2 linked regions of the Mesorhizobium shangrilense genome follow. The protein of the gene in region 2 interacts with the protein of the main gene of each other region in a pairwise test. Links are inferred from orthologs where the notes say so. Each region holds a gene or a part of one and is shown on either strand. Other genes may lie near its edges. The genes, in order: PD284_RS14235 and rlmB.

Region 1 (4,258 bases), 480 kb from region 2 along the record:
TGAAACTGATGGAACGCGGAACGCGTCAGATGGCGTCGACGCCGGTCTCGCCGGTGCGGATGCGCACGACTTCCTCGATATTGGATACGAAGATCTTGCCGTCGCCGATGCGGCCGGTCTGGGCGGCTTTCCGGATAGCCTCGATCGCGGCCTCGACCGCGTCGTCCGCGAGCACAACCTCGATCTTCACCTTGGGCAGAAAGTCGACGACGTATTCGGCACCGCGGTAAAGCTCCGTATGGCCTTTCTGCCTGCCGAAACCCTTGGCTTCAGTGACCGTGATGCCTTGCAGTCCGGCCTCCTGCAGCGCTTCCTTCACCTCGTCAAGCTTGAAGGGCTTGATGATCGCTTCGATCTTTTTCATTTCGAGATTTGGCCTCCGATACGCAATTCGCCGGGCGGTTGGCCCGTTCCGCGCAATTACAAGCAGGAAGCGTGCCAAGTCGCATTTGATCCGTTCGCATTCACGGCAAGACGCGACGCCGGATCGGTTTCGATGCTATGTCGCATCATTTCGCGCGCCCGGTATCTCGATGCCGCGCCGCGGGACGCCCCTCGCCAGCGCCCAGTATGCCTAAGAATTGGGCAGGCAGATGACGAATGAGGCAGTCGCTGTTTATCCCTGCAGTCCGGAGGCACTCAAAAGCCTGTGCCCGTTCCATCATTGCCAGCGCCGCATCATCTCCTATGCTGCCCGCAGAACCCGAGACGCCGAACCCCATGCGCATCGAACTGCTGACCCCGGATGAAATGGCCGAAGCGGACGCCCACGCGATCAGGCGCGGGCCGCAGAACGGCATGGAACTGATGCGACGCGCGGGGCATGCGGTCGCGACCGTGGCGCTGCAGCGTTTTCCGGCTGTCAGGCAGGTCCATGTGCTCTGTGGTCCCGGCAACAATGGCGGCGACGGCTATGTGGTCGCGCAGATCCTTGCCGGATCGGGCGTGTCGGTTGCCGTCTGGAGCGAAGGCGAGCCGCGAAAAGGCACCGACGCAGCCAGGGCCCGCAGCGAGTGCGTGGTCGCGGCGCGGCCATTGGCGGAGTTTGCCTGCGAAGCGGATGACCTGATCGTCGATGCGCTGTTCGGAGCTGGATTGGCGCGCGAGATTTCGGGGGACGTCGCCTCCGTGATCAAGAGGGCGCGCGACGCCGGCGCCCACAGCTTGGCCATCGACTTGCCGTCCGGCGTATCCGGCGCCAGCGGGCAAATCCTCGGCGATGCCTTCGATGCCGATCTCACCGTGACCTTCGTGCGGAAGAAGCCCGGCCATCTGCTCCAGCCCGGTCGCTCGAAATGCGGGGACGTCGTCGTCGCCGATATCGGAATCCACGACGAGATCGTTGCGGGGCTGGGCGTCAGCTGCTTCGAGAACGTGCCGAAGCTCTGGGAGGATCGTTTTCCACACACCGAGGTCGATGCGCACAAGTACAGCCGCGGCCACGTCGCCGTCTTCTCCGGTGGTGCGACGGCTACCGGGGCGGCAAGGCTTGCCGCCATGGCGGCCGCGAGGGTGGGGGCCGGCGCGGTCACGCTGATGTCGCCGGCAAACGCCCTGCAGGTGAGCGCGGCGCACCTCACATCCATCATGTTGCGCGAGACGGACACGCTCGAAGACGTACGCGACTTCCTCGCCGAGCGCCGGCCGCGGGCGCTGGTGTTCGGACCCGGCCTCGGCCCCCAGGTGGAAGTCGGCCGTTTCCTCATCGACCTGTTGCCCGTCGCCCACGAGCACTGCGGCGGGATCGTCATAGATGCCGATGGTCTCACCTCGGCTTCGAAGCAGCTCGACGACTTCGTCGCGGCGGCAACGTCAGAACGGGCGCCGGAACTCGTACTCACGCCGCATGCCGGCGAGTTCGCGCGGCTGTTCCCGGACTTGGCCGCAGACGATCGCCTGTCGAAGCTCGACAAGGCGCGGCAGGCGACGGCGCGCACGGGCGCGACTGTTGTCTACAAGGGGCCCGACACAGTGATCGCCGCGCCCGACGGCCGCGCGGTCATCAACGCCAACGGCACGCCGCTGCTGGCGACCGCCGGGTCCGGCGACGTGCTCTCGGGCCTGATCGCCGGTCTGCTCGCGCAAGGCATGCCCACATTCGACGCCGCCTGTGCGGCGGTCTGGATGCATGCGGAAGCGGCGGCCCGCTTCGGCCCGGGGCTGATCGCCGAGGATCTGCCGGCTGCGATCTGCCCCGTCCTGAGGGAACTGCGGCGTTAGCCGACGCGCTCCATGAAGGCCATTGCCGCATGTGGGGCGCGAATCTTGCCCTCGTGGATGAAGTACACGAAGACGTCGCGCGGACGCTGCTCAAGCTTGCGTGACGGATCGGCGAGGGGAAGATCGCCGGGCTGCCCGCCCTCCGCCCATTGCCGCGCCCTTTTCACCCAGCCGTCGAGTTCCTTCGGCGGATAGGCGGTAGGCACGTCGTCCTCGCCCTTCTGCAGCCGCGCATAAATGAAGTCGGAGGTGACGTCGGCGATCTCGGGATAGTCGTGGTGGTGCGCGTAACAGATCGCCGCCTTGTATTTTGCGGCGAGCGTGACGAATTCGGGCACGCCAAAGCTGGCATGGCGCACTTCCAGCACATGGCGGAGCGGAACGCCGCCGTCGTTCTCCTGCAGGAGCTTGAGAAATGCCTCGAAATCGTCTGGTTCGAACTTCTTGGTCGGTGCGAACTGCCAGACGATCGGACCGAGCCGGTCGCCGAGTTCCCGTACGCCCGTGTCCCAGAATTTCTTCAGGGATTCAGCAGCTTCGCCCAGCACCTTCTTGTTGGTGACGAAGCGGTTGCCCTTCACGGAGAAGACAAAGCCATCCGGCGCGTCGGCTGCCCACTTGGCGAACGTCTCGGGCGTCTGCCCCCGATAGTAGGTGCCGTTGATCTCGATGGTCGGCACTTGCCGGGCGGCGAACTGAAGCTGCTGCTTTTTCGGCAGGTCGCCGGGATAAAAAGTGCCTTCCCACGGTTCGAAGGTCCAGCCGCCCATGCCGGCTCGGATTGTCCCGGAATTTCCCATCCTGTCTTGCCTCTCGTCGCTGGTTTGTTCGACCGCCGCAGTGAGGCGCTATCAGGACATTCTGGCGAGATCGGTCAAGTCGTCGAACACAACCCTGCTGACATGCGAGTGGCGCGCCGGTGCAGTAGCCATGCACAGAAGGGGAGGTCAGCTTGCGGCGGCCGGCAGGGATTGTCGTTCCGCCTCGTGGCTCGCCAGTGCGGCCTTGATCGCGGGGGCTCCGGCCACGATCAGCGCCTCGCTGACATGCATGCCGGTGGCGAGGAGCTTGCGGCCGAGCATATGGTCGGCCGGTCGATTTACCGAGTGGACGGCCACCAGCTTCGGCCCCCTGAAATGATAGACCGAGAAGCTGTTCTGGTCGGGCGTCCCGTTGGCAATGAAACGGTCGGCGCCGAACGACAGGCCCGCCATCTGCAGCTTGACCGCGCCCTGATCCGACCAGAACCAGGGAACCTCGCGATAGGGGGCCGCCCTGCCCATGATGCTGCGGGCGGCATGACGCGCCTGATCCGTGGCGTTCTGCACCGATTCCAGCCGTTCGGACCTGCCGCTCAGCCAGTGAGCGTAGGAGACGCAGTCTCCGATCGCATAGATGTTTGGGACGGAGCTTTGCATGTCGGGGCCGACCGCCACGCCGTTGTCGATTGTGCAACCGGCCTGGCGGGCGAGATCAAAATCGGCATCGGCGCCGATGCCGACGATGACGAGATCGGCATCGAGGCGTTCGCCGGCTTTCGTCACCACGGCCCGCAGTCTGGCTCCGTCGCGCTCCAAATGCTCGATCGCGCTGCCGAGCAGCAGCCGGACGCCCAGCGAGCGGTGGTAGTCGGCCAGGAACGAAGAGATCTGCGGGGCGACCGCGCGGGCCAGCAGGCGATCCGCCGCTTCCACGACGGCGACCTGCTTTCCCATCATCGCGAGCGAGGCTGCCGCCTCCAGCCCGATGAAGCCGCCGCCGATGACGACGACGGATTGCGCCGAGGGCAGGGCGCTGCGCAGCGCCCGCGCATCATCGGCTGAACGCAGGTAGTGGACGCCGTCGCCGTCGACACCCTGCACGGCAAGTCGCCGCGGCTTTGCTCCCGTCGCCAGCACGAGCCGGTCGAACGACGCGGTCGAGCCGTCCTGCAAAGTGAGCTCGCGCCCGGCCGAATCGATGGACTGGACGCGCTGGCCGAAGCGGAGCTCCACCCTGTTGTCGACATAGACGCTCTCGGCACGCAGCAATTGCGGCT
Region 2 (10,879 bases):
CCACGTCCAGCATCGACCAGTTCGAAAGCGCCCGGAACCATTCCGGGATGCGATCGTGCGCCTCCCGCCCCGCATAGGCCCAGACGTTGAGCAGGGCCAGCTTGGCGGCAGGGAAGACGATGGAAAACAGGGCGACGACCGCTGCCAGCGCCCTGTCGCCTCCAGTCCACAGGCTCGCGACGATGCCGGCGAGCGACGGCTCGTCAATGAACACATAGAGCCGATCGACCTGCAGGAGCGGCAGCACGATCCCCAGCCCGAAACAGAGGGTCGCCAGGAACAGCAAGGCGGGGACGACGGTGCGCATCGAAATGTCTTGGCTGTGCGATGATGGCGGCATGATGTCGGAACCCCCGCTCGCTGGACCGCTAATCAGGCCGATGCCCGCCGATCATGGCGGTGATGGCGGCCGCGGCGTCGCGGACGCGCGGCCCGATCTCGGACACGCGCTCTGAGGTCACGCGGATCGTCGGGCCGGAAACCGAAATGCCTCCAATGGGTTCGCCGAATTCGTTGAAGATGGCGGCTGCGATGCAGCGCATGCCTGGGTGACGCTCCTCGTCATCCACTGACCAGCCGCGCGCGCGGATCGCGGCAAGATCGGAAGCCAGGGCAGGGCCAGTCGACAGCGTCTTGTCGGTGAAGGCTTCGAGACCTGCCCTGCGCAGGATAGAGGCGACGCGCTCGGGCGGCAGGTGCGCCAATATCGCCTTGCCGATGCCGGAGGCGTGAAACGGGCTGCGGGTGCCCGGCCGGAAGAACGCCCGGATCGCCTGGTGGGTCTCGACCTGGCTGACGAAGACCACGCAATCGTCCTCGGCGACGCCGAGATTGGCCGTCTCGCCCGTCTTCTCCATGATCTCCTGCATGATGAGGCGCGCGCGGTCGACCAGCTTGCGTCGGCGCAGAAAGGCGGCGCCCATGCGGTAGGCGCCGACGCCGATCGACCATAATTGCTCGTTCTTGTCGAATTCCACCATGGCATGCGCCTCGAGCGTGGTCAGCATGCGGTAGGTAGTCGACGCTGGCAGTTCGGACGCTGCGGCGACCTCGCTCAGCGACAGGCCGTCCCTGGCGGCGACGATCCCGAGGATGCGCAACGCCCGGTCCAGGGACTGCACCGCGCCGGCGTCCGGCTGGGGGTTGAAAGCGCGTGGTCGGCCACGCTGGCGCTTCTCGTTTGTCTCCATTTGGTGAGCCGCTCCTGATTTTCTCCGAGCATAAAAAACTTTTTCGAAAGTTGGAATGGCGTCAATGTTGAAAAACAAAAACGATTTGAAAACAATCAAATACGTTTCTCATTTGAAAACGAAAAAGTTTTTTGAAAAAATTGCGAAATGCATCTGCCCGTGTGAGACTTCCCTCCAGTCGAACCGGGAGATCGGGTCATGACAAGGATGCGCGCAGTCGATGCGGCGGTTCTCGTGCTGGAAAAAGAGGGCGTCAACACCGCCTTTGGCGTGCCGGGCGCAGCCATCAATCCCTTCTATTCGGCGCTGAGGGCGAGGGGCTCGATCCGTCACATACTGGCCCGTCACGTCGAGGCGGCCTCGCATATGGCGGAAGGCTATACCCGAGCCAAGGCCGGAAACATCGGTCTTTGCCTTGGCACGTCGGGGCCGGCGGGGACGGATATGATTACCGGGCTTTATTCGGCATCGGCCGATTCCATCCCGATCCTCTGCGTCACCGGCCAGGCGCCCCGTGCACGTCTCAACAAGGAAGATTTCCAGGCCGTCGACATCGCCGCGATCGCCGGTCCGGTCGCCAAGTGGGCGGTCACGGTGATGGAGCCATATCTCGTGCCGATGGCTTTCCAGAAGGCGTTTCACCTGATGCGTTCGGGGCGTCCAGGCCCCGTGCTGATCGATATGCCCGTCGACGTCCAGTTGGCCGAGATCGGGTTCGACATCGACACCTACGCCTCGCTGCCTGCCTATAAGCCGTCGATCACCCGCGCCCAGGCCGAGAAGGCGCTGGCGATGCTCAATGAGGCTGAACGGCCACTGATCGTGGCCGGCGGCGGCATCATCAATGCCGACGCGTCGGATTTGCTCATCGAGTTCGCCGAGATCACCGGCGTTCCCGTCATTCCGACATTGATGGGCTGGGGATCCATCCCCGACGACCATCGGCTGATGGCCGGCATGTGCGGCCTGCAGACGTCGCACCGCTACGGCAACGCGACGATGCTGGCGTCCGACTTCGTGCTGGGAATCGGCAATCGGTGGGCGAACCGCCACACAGGATCGGTCGAGAAATACACCGCCGGCCGCAAGTTCGTGCACATCGACATCGAACCGACGCAGATCGGCCGTGTCTTCGCACCGGACTTCGCCATCGTTTCCGATGCTGGGGCCGCGCTCAAGATGCTGCTCGACGTCGCCACCGAGTGGAAGACGGCTGGCAGGCTGCGCGACTGGTCAGTCTGGGTCGGCGAATGCCAGCAGCGCAAGAAGACGCTGAAGCGCAAGACCCACTTCGACAACGTGCCGCTGAAGCCGCAGCGCGTCTATGAGGAGATGAACAAAGCGTTTCCCCGCGACACGACCTATGTCACCACCATCGGACTCAGTCAGATCGCCGGCGCACAGTTCCTGCATGTCTACAAGCCGCGCAACTGGATCAATTGCGGCCAGGCAGGGCCGCTCGGCTGGACGCTGCCGGCGGCGCTTGGCGTGCGCGCCGCGAATCCCGACGCCAACATCGTCGCGTTGTCGGGCGACTACGACTTCCAGTTCCTGATCGAGGAGCTTGCGGTCGGGGCCCAGCACAAGCTGCCCTACATCCATGTCGTCGTGAACAACGCCTATCTGGGCCTCATCCGTCAGGCGCAACGTGGTTTCTCGATGGATTTCGAGGTCAGCCTGGCCTTCGAGAACATCAACAGGGCCAACGATCCGCAGGCCGGATACGGCGTCGACCATGTCGCGGTCGCCGAAGCCATGGGCTGCAAGGCGGTTCGGGTCCGCCGACCGGAAGAGTTCGCGACCAGCTTTGCCGAGGCGAAGCGGCTGATGGAGGAGCATCGGGTCCCCGTCGTCCTCGAATTCATCCTTGAGCGCGTCACCAACGTCTCGATGGGCGCCGAGATCGACAGCATCACCGAGTTCGAGGAACTCGCCGAAAAAAACGAAGACGCACCGACGGCGATCGTGCTGCTCGACTGATCGGGGGGGCGAAATCACAATGCCACGCTTTTCAGCCAATCTTTCGATGCTCTTCACTGAGCATGAGTTCCTCGACCGGTTCGATGCCGCCGCTCGCGCCGGCTTCGAGGCTGTCGAATATGTCGGGCCCTACGACCATCCGCCGGAAGTTGTCGCCGAACGGCTGAAACGCAACGGCTTGACGCAGGCTCTGTTCAACCTGCCGCCGGGCGATTGGGGCAGGGGCGAACGCGGCATCGCGGTCCTGCCGGATCGCGTCGAAGAGTTCCGCAGCAGCGTCGACACGGCAATCGCCTATGCCAGGGCGCTGGGCTGCGAACGGGTCAACTGCCTGGCGGGAATCGCACCTGTCGGCGTCGAGCGCGCGGTCCTGGAAGACGTCTTCGTGGAAAACCTGAAATATGCTGCGCCGAAGCTGAAAGAGGCGGGGGTCAAGCTGTTGGTCGAGGCGATCAATACGATCGACATCCCGGGCTTCTTCCTCACCGGCGCCGCGCAAGCGATGGCGATCCTCGACCGGGTCGGCTCGGACAACCTCTATTTCCAGTACGACATCTACCACATGCAGATCATGGAGGGGGATCTCGCCCGGACCATCGAGAAGAATCTCGACCGCATCGCGCACATCCAGATCGCGGACAATCCGGGCCGTCACGAACCGGGGACGGGCGAGATCAACTATCCGTTCCTGTACGATTTCCTCGATCGCATCGGCTACGCCGGCTGGGTCGGGGCCGAATACAAGCCGAAGGAGGGCACGGAAGTCGGGCTCGGCTGGTTCAGTGCATTCGCAAGACAGGCGGCACGCACGGCCTCGGCTGGCAGATGAGGACGGCACGCCCCTCCTCAAACTGGGAGAAAATGATGGACAAGATCGGCTTCATCGGCCTCGGCATCATGGGCGCGCCCATGGCAGGGCACCTGCTGGACGCCGGCTATGAGGTGATCACCACGGATCACCGCAGCAAGCCGCATCGCGACCTCACGGCAAAGGGACTGAAGGCCGTGACCGGCAATCGCGCCGTCGCCGCGGCCACGGACTTCGTCGTGCTGATGGTGCCCGATACGCCTCAGGTGGAGGACGTTCTCCTTGGAGAAAATGGTGCGATCTCAGGTCTTTCACCTGGAAAGCTCGTCATAGATATGAGCTCCATTTCGCCGATTGCCACCAAGGAATTCGCGAAAAAGGTCGAGGCGACTGGCGCACATTATCTCGATGCGCCTGTGTCGGGCGGCGAGGTCGGCGCCAAGGCTGCGTCGCTCACCATCATGGTGGGCGGGCCGGAGCATGCCTTCGAACGGGCGAGGCCGGTCTTCGAGAAGATGGGCAAGAACATCACGCTGGTCGGCGGCAACGGCGTCGGCCAGACCACCAAGGTCGCCAACCAGATCGTGGTGGCGCTCACCATCGAGGCCGTCGCCGAGGCGCTGGTCTTCGCGTCCAAGGCCGGCGCCGATCCGGCCAAGGTGCGGCAGGCGCTGATGGGCGGCCTGGCCGCCTCCCGAATCCTCGAAGTGCATGGCGAGCGCATGATCAAGCGCACATTTGCGCCGGGCTTCCGCATAGAACTGCACCAGAAGGATCTCAATCTGGCGCTTGAAGGGGCCCGGTCGCTCGGCGTCGCGCTGCCCAACACATCGACGACGCAGCAGCTCTTTTCCGCCTGCGTTGCCAATGGCGGTGCGAAGGAAGATCACTCCGCGCTGGTCAAGGCGCTCGAGCTGATGGCGGGAAACCGGGTGGGCGAGTAGTCTCGCGCCCGGCCGTTGGCGCGCGCAGTGCGGGCGAGTGATCCCATCGAGGCACCCTGCGATTTCTAGGCCTAAGCGCCGGCAAGGCCGCTCGCGACGGCCATGCGGAGGCTCCTGGACAGTTTGGCATGGCGCGCCGCCATGTGGGGCATCCGTGATTCCGGTTGCCATGCGACTTCCGGGAGATGGACCCTCACGGCAGGCGGGGCGGGCGCGGCGGGAAAGCCCGCGGTGCGTGCGATCGAGCCCTACTCGCCTCCCGTCACCAGCCATCGCCGCGCCGCATAGAGCGCCACAGCCGCCGCATTCGATACGTTGAGCGAGCGGATCACTCCCGGCATGTCGAGCCGCGCCAGCGTCGTCACCGTCTCGCGCGTCTTCTGCCGCAGGCCCTTGCCCTCCGCTCCCAGCACCAGCGCGATCCTGTCGCCGGAAAAACTCCTTTCCAGCTCCGCGGGGCCGTCCGAATCGAGTCCGACGGTCTGGAAACCGGCTTCGTGCAGCTGATCAAGGGCGTCGGCCAGATTGCGCACTTCGATATGGTCGATGTGCTCCAGAGCGCCGGACGCCGACTTCGCCAGCACGCCGCTCTCGGCCGGGCTGTGGCGCTGCGTCGTGATCAGCGCGCCGGCTCCGAATGCGACGGCCGAGCGCAGGATGGCGCCGACATTGTGAGGATCCGTCACCTGGTCGAGCACGACGACAAGCGAGACGTCGCCCAGCGCGTCGAGCCTTTTCGCCTGCAAAGGCTCGACTTCGATCACCACGCCCTGGTGAACGGCCTCCGATCCGGTGATCTTGTCGATGTCGCGCGGCTCCACCAGTTCGGCGGCGAAGGGCAGGGCGGCGACGTCGGCGATGCCCAGCCGCTCCAGCGCGTTGCGCGTGACCAGCATGCGGCGGATCGTGCGGCGCGGATTGTCGAGCGCGGCGCGCACCGTGTGCAGGCCGTAGAGCCGCACCAGCCCGTCGACCGCAGCGGGACCCGCCGGCACATCCGGCCGCGGCCGATGCCTTGGCGGTCCGCCCGCCTTCTGGTCGCGGTGGGCGCGTCGAAGCTTTGCGTAGTGCGCGTCCTTTGGCGTTCCGGGCTTCTTCTCGTTCATATGACTTCCTGGGGACGTGTGCTTCTATGCGCCGCGCGCGGCTGCCTCTGAGATGTCCTGCCGGAGGCAAAATGTAAACCATCCACAGCGCCGGGGCGGGCTGCTTGCCAATTTGGTATAACCCGCATCGTTGTGGTTGACAGGCAATAGCCTTGTCGCCATAAGGCGCTTCGCAAGTTCGGGCGGACAGCGATGTTCGGCCGAAGGGCGCGAAATACGCCTCGTTGCATGGCTCCGGCTGCAGTCTGGAGGAGTGCCCGAGTGGTTAAAGGGGACGGACTGTAAATCCGTTGGCTCAGCCTACGTTGGTTCAAATCCAACCTCCTCCACCACTGCCGGCCCGAGAGCCACGCGCAAGCTCCGATGGAGCTTGCCGGACACAGCGAAGCGGGTGTAGCTCAATGGTAGAGCAGCAGCCTTCCAAGCTGAATACGAGGGTTCGATTCCCTTCACCCGCTCCAGTTCACCTTTAAAAAGTTCGATTTTCATCGATGCATCGTCACCGACACGACTGGCGCCGCACGCGAATTTTCGACAATATCCAGATCCCGGGGTAACGGTAACGTGCTTGCCGTTTGCGTCGAATGCAGTTGTCCAGTCGCAGCCGTCGATCGGTCGTGGGGCCGCCGGTTCGCGAGGTGATCCGCGGGAGGCGGTATGGAAGGCTCGGATACGGTCGCAACGGCTGATGACGAAGGCCGCTACAGGTTCACTAAAGACTATATCACGCCCTATGTTCCGTTCTGGAACGAGCATCTGGGCGTCTTCCGAGGGAAGCCAAACGTCCACTTCCTCGAGGTCGGCACGTTCGAGGGGCGCACTGCGCTCTGGTTCCTCGACAATATCCTCACCGATCCCTCGTCCACGATGACCTGCGTGGATTTCTTCGAGGCGACCGGCTACGAGGCGCGGTTCGACCACAACGTCGCGGTTTCCGGCCATGCGGGCCGCTGGACCAAGCTGAAGGGTTTTTCGAAAGACGTGCTGCCCACGCTCGCGGGCAATCGCTATGACGCCATCTATATCGACGGCGGACACACGGCGGCGGAGGTCTATTCCGATGCAAGTCTCTGCTGGCCGATGTTGAAGCCGGGCGGCATCGTCAGCTTCGACGACTATGAGTGGCGTCTGCACCGCCCGGTGGAAAACCGCCCGCAGCAGGGCATCGACCGATTTCTCGACGAACACCGCGACGACCTGGAAATCCTGCACAAGGCCTACACGCTCATGGCCCGCAAGACGCGCTGAGCGCTGCCGTGCCTGCGCAACCTTTAGACGCGCGCGTAACATGATGGGCGTGGCGCGCGACTGCGGTGGCGGTTGAAGGCCGCCAATCCCGGCAGTCGCAGTTTTTTCTTTGATCCAAGGGGCTTCCGGCAGGCCTTTCAACTGGCGAGGAGAATACCCATATCTGCGGCTCCACGAAACGGACTGCGGCTTGACCATGCTGGCCAGAAACGTCCAGGCGCGAGCATCTCTTCTGCTTGGGTCTTGTCTTTTGAGGCCGTAGTCGCTAATCGCGCCGCATTCGAGAACCACATCAGCATTGCTGTGCAGGGAAAGAGACGATGGCCAAAGGTAAATTCGAGCGTACGAAGCCTCATGTGAACGTTGGGACGATTGGACACGTCGACCACGGCAAGACGTCGCTGACGGCGGCGATCACGAAGTTCTTCGGCGAGTTCAAGGCGTACGAGCAGATCGACGCGGCGCCGGAAGAGAAGGCGCGCGGCATCACGATCTCGACGTCGCACGTCGAGTACGAGACGCCGAACCGTCACTATGCGCACGTCGACTGCCCCGGCCACGCCGACTACGTGAAGAACATGATCACCGGCGCGGCGCAGATGGACGGCGCCATCCTGGTGGTGTCGGCGGCCGACGGCCCGATGCCGCAGACCCGCGAGCACATCCTGCTCGCCCGTCAGGTCGGCGTTCCGGCGATCGTGGTGTTCCTGAACAAGTGCGACATGGTCGACGATCCGGAGCTGCTCGAGCTGGTCGAGCTGGAGGTGCGCGAGCTTCTGTCGAAGTACGAGTTCCCGGGCGACGACATTCCGATCATCAAGGGCTCGGCGCTGGCCGCCCTCGAGGATAGCAACAAGGAGCTCGGCGAGGACGCGGTCCGCAAGCTGATGGAGGCCGTCGACAGCTACATCCCGACGCCTGAGCGTCCGATCGACAAGCCGTTCCTGATGCCGATCGAGGACGTGTTCTCGATCTCCGGCCGCGGCACGGTGGTGACGGGTCGCGTCGAGCGCGGCATCGTCAAAGTCGGCGAGGAGCTTGAGATCGTCGGCATCCGTCCGACCTCGAAGACGACCTGCACCGGCGTCGAGATGTTCCGCAAGCTGCTCGACCAGGGCCAGGCCGGCGACAACATCGGCGCGCTCTTGCGCGGCGTCGACCGCGAGGGCGTCGAGCGCGGCCAGGTTCTGGCCAAGCCGGGCTCGGTGAAGCCGCACAAGAAGTTCAAGGCCGAGGCCTACATCCTGACCAAGGAGGAGGGCGGCCGCCACACGCCGTTCTTCACCAACTACCGTCCGCAGTTCTACTTCCGCACGACGGACGTGACCGGCGTGGTGACGCTGCCGGAAGGCACCGAGATGGTGATGCCCGGCGACAACATCACGGTCGACGTCGAGCTGATCGTGCCGATCGCCATGGAGGAGCGCCTGCGCTTCGCCATCCGCGAAGGCGGCCGCACCGTCGGCGCCGGCATCGTCGCCGCGATTGTTGAGTAATCCGGCGAACAAGTCTGGATCGGGAAGGGCGCCCCTGCGGCGCCCTTTTCTTTTGGCGGTCAGCGCGACCTTCGGGCTGTCAGGTCGCGGCAGGAGGCGTGGCCGCACCCGTGGAGTCCCCGCTTGCGGGAAAGCCCGCGACCCTTCACTGTCCGGTCAACCGGAGAGCGACGCCCATGATCCTGATCGGTCAGTACGATTCGTCCTACGTTCGCCGTGTCGGCATTGCGCTGGCGCTCTACGAGATCCCGTTCGAACATCGTCCATGGTCGACCTTCGGTGATGCCGAACGGCTGGCTGAATACAATCCGCTCCTGAGGGTGCTGACGCTGGTGCTCGACAGCGGCGACGTTCTGGTCGAGAGCCATGTCATACTCGACTATGTCGACGGGCTGGTTCCCGCGGGGCGGCGCATGTATCCGCAGACGGAGCCTGAGCGCCATCGCGCCCTGGGGATCGCGGCGCTGGCAACCGGGCTCGCCGACAAGGCGGTCAGCCTCTTCTACGAAAGGGTGTTGCACAAGGAAGGCGTGTCGCCGCTCTGGGTCGAACGGTGCACGACACAGATCGCCAATACGCTGGGAGTGCTGGAAGAGAGTCGGAAGAGCGCGTCGACGTCCTATTGGTTCGGGGAAAGGATCGGCCACGCAGATATCGCCGTGACCGTCGCGCTGCGGCATCTGGGCGATTCGCATCCGGATCTCGCGCCGCTGATCGCGAAGCACACAGCGCTTGCCGCCCATGCCGCGCGGCTGGAGGCGCTTCCGGTCTTCCAGAAGCTCAGTCAGCCGTTCCTGCCGCCGGCCTGAACCCGGCCGAACGGCTGCTTTGCGGCGGTGCTTCAGATGGAAAAGCTCGTCCCGCAGCCGCAGGAAGCGACCGCATTGGGGTTCCTGATTTGGAAGGACTGGCCCATCAGGTCGTCGACGAAATCGATGACCGCGCCGCCCATGTAGATGAGGGACAAATCGTCGATCAGCACGGTAGCGCCATTCTTCTCTATGGCGACGTCGTCGTCGTTGCGGCCTTCGACAAGGTCGAACTTGTAGGAAAATCCCGAGCAACCGCCGCCTTCCACCGAAACGCGTAGCGCCGTCTTGCCTGCTTCCTTGGACAGGATCGAGGAAATCCGCTTGGCGGCGGCTTCGGTCATCTCGACCTTCATGCCGGTTTTTGCGTCTGCGCCCATGGTCCTGGCCTTCATCGATGGTCTTCCAGATAGGTATGAAGCGCCCGACGCCAAGTCAACGCCCCGGCCGATCGGGCCATCTGCTTGTTGCCTAACCTCGCAGGCGGCTTTACCTCTCAGGTCAGGCGCACCGATCGACGGCGCGCCGCCAGATTCTCGGCGGGCGATGACAGAGGCACCTGAACTGCGCGACATAGGTTTCGGCTACCGCCCCCGCGCAGCCTATGCCTGCGACCCTGCGCGCTCACGCGGCCGCTTCTATGGCGAGACGGAAAGCCCGACGCGCACGCCCTTCCAGCGGGACCGCGATCGCATCATCCATTCGACCGCCTTCCGCCGCCTGAAGCACAAGACGCAGGTGTTCGTCGTCCACGAGAGCGACCATTACCGCACGCGGCTAACCCACACGATCGAGGTTGCGCAGATCGCGCGCGCGCTCGCCAGGGCGCTCTGCTGCGACGAGGATCTGGCGGAGGCCATCGCGCTGGTCCATGATTTTGGGCACACCCCGTTCGGCCATACCGGCGAAGATGCGCTCGACGCCAAGCTGAAGGAATGGGGCGGCTTCGACCACAATGCCCAGTCGTTGAAGATCGTCACCAAGCTGGAGCGGCGCTATGCAGAGTTCGACGGCCTCAACCTGACGTGGGAGACGCTCGAGGGACTGGTCAAGCACAACGGGCCGCTGGCCGACGTGAATGGCGCGGGGCTGGAAAAACCCCTCCCGCAGCCGATCCGCGACTTCAACGAACTGTATGATCTCGAGCTCGACCGCTTCGCCAGCCTCGAGGCGCAATGCGCTGCCATTGCCGACGATATCGCCTACGACACGCATGACATCGACGACGGCCTCCGTTCCGGCCTGCTGACGCTCGATATGCTGGAGGAGGTTGCCCTGCCGGGATCGATCCTCGCCGC

Evidence for each region.
Region 1: the proteins of rlmB (region 2) and PD284_RS14235 interact in binary tests that used the Escherichia coli proteins (3 or more experiments, as listed by UniProt). The link is inferred for Mesorhizobium shangrilense from one-to-one orthologs.

Annotation. Positions count from the first base shown.
Region 1 is NZ_JAQGPN010000001.1:2,952,437-2,956,694, forward strand. The notes cover bases 1-2,970. They hold PD284_RS14235 (NAD(P)H-hydrate dehydratase), read left to right. Parts: upstream 1-720; coding sequence 721-2,220; downstream 2,221-2,970. Other genes in these bases: PD284_RS14230 (P-II family nitrogen regulator), read right to left, coding at 26-364; PD284_RS14240 (DUF72 domain-containing protein), read right to left, coding at 2,217-2,970. Outside these bases: more of PD284_RS14240, read right to left, coding at 2,971-3,020; PD284_RS14245 (NAD(P)/FAD-dependent oxidoreductase), read right to left, coding at 3,168-4,258. UniProt on the Escherichia coli protein: Bifunctional enzyme that catalyzes the epimerization of the S- and R-forms of NAD(P)HX and the dehydration of the S-form of NAD(P)HX at the expense of ADP, which is converted to AMP.
Region 2 is NZ_JAQGPN010000001.1:3,431,348-3,442,226, reverse strand. The notes cover bases 4,100-7,075. They hold rlmB (23S rRNA (guanosine(2251)-2'-O)-methyltransferase RlmB), read right to left. Parts: upstream 6,029-7,075; coding sequence 5,171-6,028; downstream 4,100-5,170. Other genes in these bases: PD284_RS16570 (class I SAM-dependent methyltransferase), read left to right, coding at 6,686-7,075; PD284_RS16590 (2-hydroxy-3-oxopropionate reductase), read left to right, coding at 4,100-4,922. In the rest of the region: PD284_RS16610 (paraquat-inducible protein A), read right to left, coding at 1-307; HTH-type transcriptional regulator BhcR, read right to left, coding at 369-1,190; gcl (glyoxylate carboligase), read left to right, coding at 1,389-3,170; otnI (2-oxo-tetronate isomerase), read left to right, coding at 3,190-3,999; more of PD284_RS16590, read left to right, coding at 4,035-4,099; more of PD284_RS16570, read left to right, coding at 7,076-7,276; tuf (elongation factor Tu), read left to right, coding at 7,597-8,772; PD284_RS16560 (glutathione S-transferase family protein), read left to right, coding at 8,949-9,581; iron-sulfur cluster insertion protein ErpA, read right to left, coding at 9,614-9,961; PD284_RS16550 (deoxyguanosinetriphosphate triphosphohydrolase), read left to right, coding at 10,128-10,879. UniProt on the Escherichia coli protein: Specifically methylates the ribose of guanosine 2251 in 23S rRNA.